One region of the Paenibacillus sp. TY11 genome, then DNA from elsewhere that is predicted to be linked to it. Evidence: predicted binding sites of a transcription regulator. Region 1 holds the regulator's gene; the other holds the start of a gene.
What was found. Region 1 encodes CtsR, which represses protease genes until heat stress. Its sites were predicted from a motif close to ATGGTCAATAAAGGTCAAACA; they were not measured.

Region 2: clpP (ATP-dependent Clp endopeptidase proteolytic subunit ClpP) is a predicted target of CtsR. The motif match lies at 619-639, and genes of this name have one in related genera.

Annotation. Positions count from the first base shown of each region.
Region 1 is NZ_JCBAIQ010000029.1:59,467-61,671, forward strand. Features, by position in the region: gene mcsB (protein-arginine kinase McsB) at 1-120, opposite strand, end outside; gene mcsA (protein-arginine kinase activator protein McsA) at 149-673, opposite strand; gene AC6EJC_RS24105 (CtsR family transcriptional regulator) at 743-1,207, opposite strand; gene AC6EJC_RS24110 (hypothetical protein) at 1,284-1,415, opposite strand; gene AC6EJC_RS24115 (GNAT family N-acetyltransferase) at 1,745-2,205, opposite strand, start outside.
Region 2 is NZ_JCBAIQ010000011.1:25,532-27,736, reverse strand. Features, by position in the region: gene AC6EJC_RS14095 (sugar-binding transcriptional regulator) at 1-199, opposite strand, end outside; tRNA gene AC6EJC_RS14090 (tRNA-Arg) at 466-537, shown strand; gene clpP (ATP-dependent Clp endopeptidase proteolytic subunit ClpP) at 751-1,347, shown strand; gene AC6EJC_RS14080 (PdaC/SigV domain-containing protein) at 1,429-2,205, opposite strand, start outside.

The sequences.
Region 1 (2,205 bases):
AGGCAGATGTTGCAAGTTACGCGCAATTCTCACCCGGCTGCTAATGACAATCTCCGAATCCGCAGCATCACCACGCATCCAGTCACTTAGCGGCTTCTCCGTAAACCGGATATTAGGCATTACGCATCCCTCCTACTCTTCACAAACTTTACTCTTCAGTCATTTCTTTTTCAAGCTCTCTGATTTGGTCCCTAAGCTCAGCAGCTGATTCGAATTCTTCCTGTACAATATGCTGTTGCATCTCTTTTTTCAAATCGTCAATTTGCCGTTTAACCTTCAGTCGACCTCCAGTACGGACCGGAACTTTACCAACATGACTCGTACTGCCATGCACACGCTTGAACAGAGGGTCCAGACGACTATCAAAATATTGATAGCACGACGGGCATCCAAAACGTCCCAACTTACTAAACTGTGCATAGGTCATGCCACAATCCTTGCATTGCAGGTTTTGCGGACCACTGTGGCCTGGAGACTGGCTCTTTGTGCTGGAGTCGAAATCCAACATCCCCGACAACAAGCTATGAATCGAAAAGCCGTTAGGTGTTCCATGGATCATCTCCCCTTTTTCCTTCGCACACGTCTCACAAATATGAAACTCTGTCTTTTCGCCATTCACAATTTTGGTGAAATGCAAAGTTGCCGGCCGCATATTACATTCTTGGCACAGCATAAAAGCACCTCCTTCAACGTCAGGATTTTTACAAATCCCTACATCCAAACGTTAGTCTCAATTCACACACTACTTGGCCACCAGCAACGAGATCAGCATAGCCTTAAGCAATCTTGCTCGCAGTTGGTCACGATAGGGAAGCTTCAGCAATAATGTATCCCTCGATAAAGCGGCCTTCATTAGCCTAGCTTCCCTCTTGCTTAAAAAATGGGCTTCCTCTAACTGATAAATCAGTCCTTCTGCTGCCGATTGGCTAATTTCCTCCCCGATGCTCTGATGAAGGTGTGTATGGATCGCATGCTGTGCAGGCAGCTGAATTCGCTGAATGCGAATATATCCCCCACCACCGCGCTTACTTTCCACCACATAGCCTTTTTCCAGCGTAAACCGGGTGCTAATTACATAATTAATTTGCGACGGTACGCAGGAAAAGCGGTCAGCCAGATCGTTACGCTGAATCTCCACTAAACCTTGGGGACTTTCCAGCAATATGCTCTTCAGATATTGTTCAATAATATCGGAAACATTGCGCATTTCATCATCCTCCACTAACGGAAACGCAAGTATTCAAGTACATTTCACGCTCCACAGAGTCCGCCGTATATTGAACTTAACCAAACGGCAAAGTCACGAATCCAAGCTTATTCAGGCCACCGCCTGTTCTACATCCATTGGAATCGTACCGTTTCGTCTCTAGTGTGACCTTTATTTGCGATAAATCATACACTTCTCTTATGTTCATAAGAGGCAGCTCCTAACTACACGCAAATCATTTCGATCCATTTAACTTCTTTGCTGTCAAATTACTTTATACGGCCAATCCATCAGCATAATACTCCTACAGAATCACACTAGGTCTGATTGACTTTGACTTTCTTTGACTATATTCATATTATAGCACACAATTCATTTTTGCCAAGGGGTCAATACCATTTTTCGCAATCTAATTACGTTTTATACAATATCATAAAAAAACTCTTCCCATTGCGGAAAGAGTTTTGAAAATTTATGATAGCCACACAAGTTATGTTGCCTGAAAGTTGGAGCTAAAAAGATCTAAATGGGCCTTTATCAGAAAAAATCCATTAAGAAGGTTTGTTTTACCGGTATTACACGTTTAAGTGCAGACACAGACTCACTGCCCCCTTCAATACGCCCCCACTTATACAGATCCTCAGCCTGCTGGTAGCCAAGCATTAGAGTCGTCAGTGACTGGATCCCAAGTTTCAAGTCGGCTACTATGGCGTTTTCAGATGAATTGCTTGTATCCACTCTGTCCAGATGTCCTTGCCCTTCCGTAGTAATTGTTAATCTCCATACCCCTTCATTCCATGGAGCATACCGATCTGTCAGATCTAAGGTCAAACATGTTTCTTCTCCAATCGGCTCAAAAGGGTATCTCTCTATATAAGCGGCTGCATCCACAATACGACCCATAAAATAAGGCACAGTTTCCTGTTGAATTCGCGGATCATCGAGTAAAAATGCCAAATTGTCATCTGCCGGAACGTAATTAAATTTACCTTGGGTTA
Region 2 (2,205 bases), on a different contig from region 1:
CAATCTCAATTAGCCCTTGGGCTTTAAGGAGATCGGTTTCGGCGCGCAGCACGCGCTCGGTCATATCCAGTGAAGCTGCCAGTGTTCTGCGTCCAATAACATCGGACAGCATGATCTGATGCAGGATCGTGTACCTTTTTTTCAAAACATCCATGAGGTCGGGCAGAAGCTGCTTCTGTATTTCTAATATCTTTCGCATGCTTTCCACTCCCGCACACTTCAAAGTTCTGTCTATAAGCTATATCTCTAACTGGTCTTAAAATGTCCCGGGATAACTTTTTAAGTCCCACGTATATCTTAACCAATATTTGCTCCACATGCAAGTCTATCTGAACCTATATTTCTCAACTTTTTATGTGAATATGCGCACGTAATAAAAGCTTGCAATTCAATGCCGTATATCATATAATCATCTTTGTTTCCAATTAGCTGACGAATTAGCTGTTAATTGTACTAAATTACTGTGCGCCCGTGGTCCAACGGATATGACGTAGGCCTCCGGAGCCTGAGATCGAGGTTCGATTCCTCGCGGGCGCGTCATTTTTAAATGAACGCTTAAATGTTTCCATATCATGTTTTAACCAATAAGAGCTTAGAGGGCTCTTTTTTTTGATCATTAGTTTGACTTTCTTTGACTTTTTGTTTGAAATTGTTTATCATGTGGTTAATACGGTAACAGTTTATAGATAGGGGCATGTAATCGGCATGTCCACCAAATCCATTAACGATATTTAAGGGAGGTTTTTTGACGTGAGCTATGTTCCTATGGTAGTAGAACAAAGTAACCGCGGCGAACGCGCCTATGACATTTATTCCAGACTGTTGAAGGATCGCATTATTTTGTTGGGCTCGGACGTCAATGACGTTGTAGCCAACTCTATTATTGCGCAAATGCTGTTTTTGGCTGCCGAAGATCCTGAAAAAGACATTCACTTGTATATTAACAGTCCTGGCGGTTCCATTACAGCCGGTATGGCCATTTTCGATACAATGCAATACATTAAGCCTGACGTGTCTACGATTTGTGTAGGTATGGCTGCTTCCATGGGTGCGTTCTTGCTGAACGCAGGCGCCAAAGGCAAACGTTTTGCTTTGCCGAACAGTGAAATTATGATTCACCAACCACTGGGTGGTGCACAAGGCCAAGCAACGGATATCGAAATCCGTGCCCGCCGTATTCTGAAAATGCGTGACAAATTGAACCGCATTCTCGCAGATCGCACAGGCCAACCACTAGAACGCATTGAAAAAGACACAGACCGTGACTATTTCATGTCCGCTGATGATGCCAAGGAATACGGTATTATTGATAAAGTATTAACCAGCTCTTCTCCAGAAGGTGTATAAGAGAAGAAATGTACTTCTGAATAGCTGGTAAATGAAAAAGCTGCCCCGGATGTTCGTATCCGGTAGGCAGCTTTTTTGGTGCTATTCATTTTGTCCTGCAAAAGGCTTTCCGCCCTGAGGTAGCAGTTGAGCAAACGAGTAGGTGAACTCCGGAATTCCATACGCGTATGGAGCATAATCATACAAATCAAACACGATTGTTACTCCACTGCTGGTCACATAAAAATTCTGATCTGCCGCCAGCTCTTTAAATTTTCCGAAACCTTCGCCAGCCTGAAGCGCATCAATTTTTTTCTTTAAATCAGCATTGAGGAACTTTTTGTAGTTTGGATTTGCCTTCAATACATCAGATAATTGCAGCAGTTTACCATCAGCGAGCGAGAACGTATATCCTTTACGTGCCGTCATACCGTGTGCGCCACCTGTATACGAGTAATCCTGCATAATCACACTCAAAATACCATCCTTGTTATAGGCAATCGCAAAATCATTCCCAAACTCATACGGTCTTTCTGTTGTAGCCTCTCCCTCAGCCATCATCTTTTTGCCTGCTGCCATTACTCCCTCTGCATGCTTTTTAAGCACACTGTTAATGGCCTGTTGAGCTTCAGGGTTTAGCTGATTACCGCTGATTTGCGGGTACTTAACTTTGTAGGACACCTTCGCATTACTAGAAGCCGGAAGAGATTGGGACGCAATTGTGATCGGATTTAGCTGGCTTTTACTCAGCGTTACTGTTTTCCGAACTGCATTCCACTGAGCATCGATACCCAGATAGTCTTTCAGCAGACTCATAGGAATATATATCTTCCCGGCGATCTGTTTAGCGTCCATGCTGCGTGTATTGATTCCATTGAC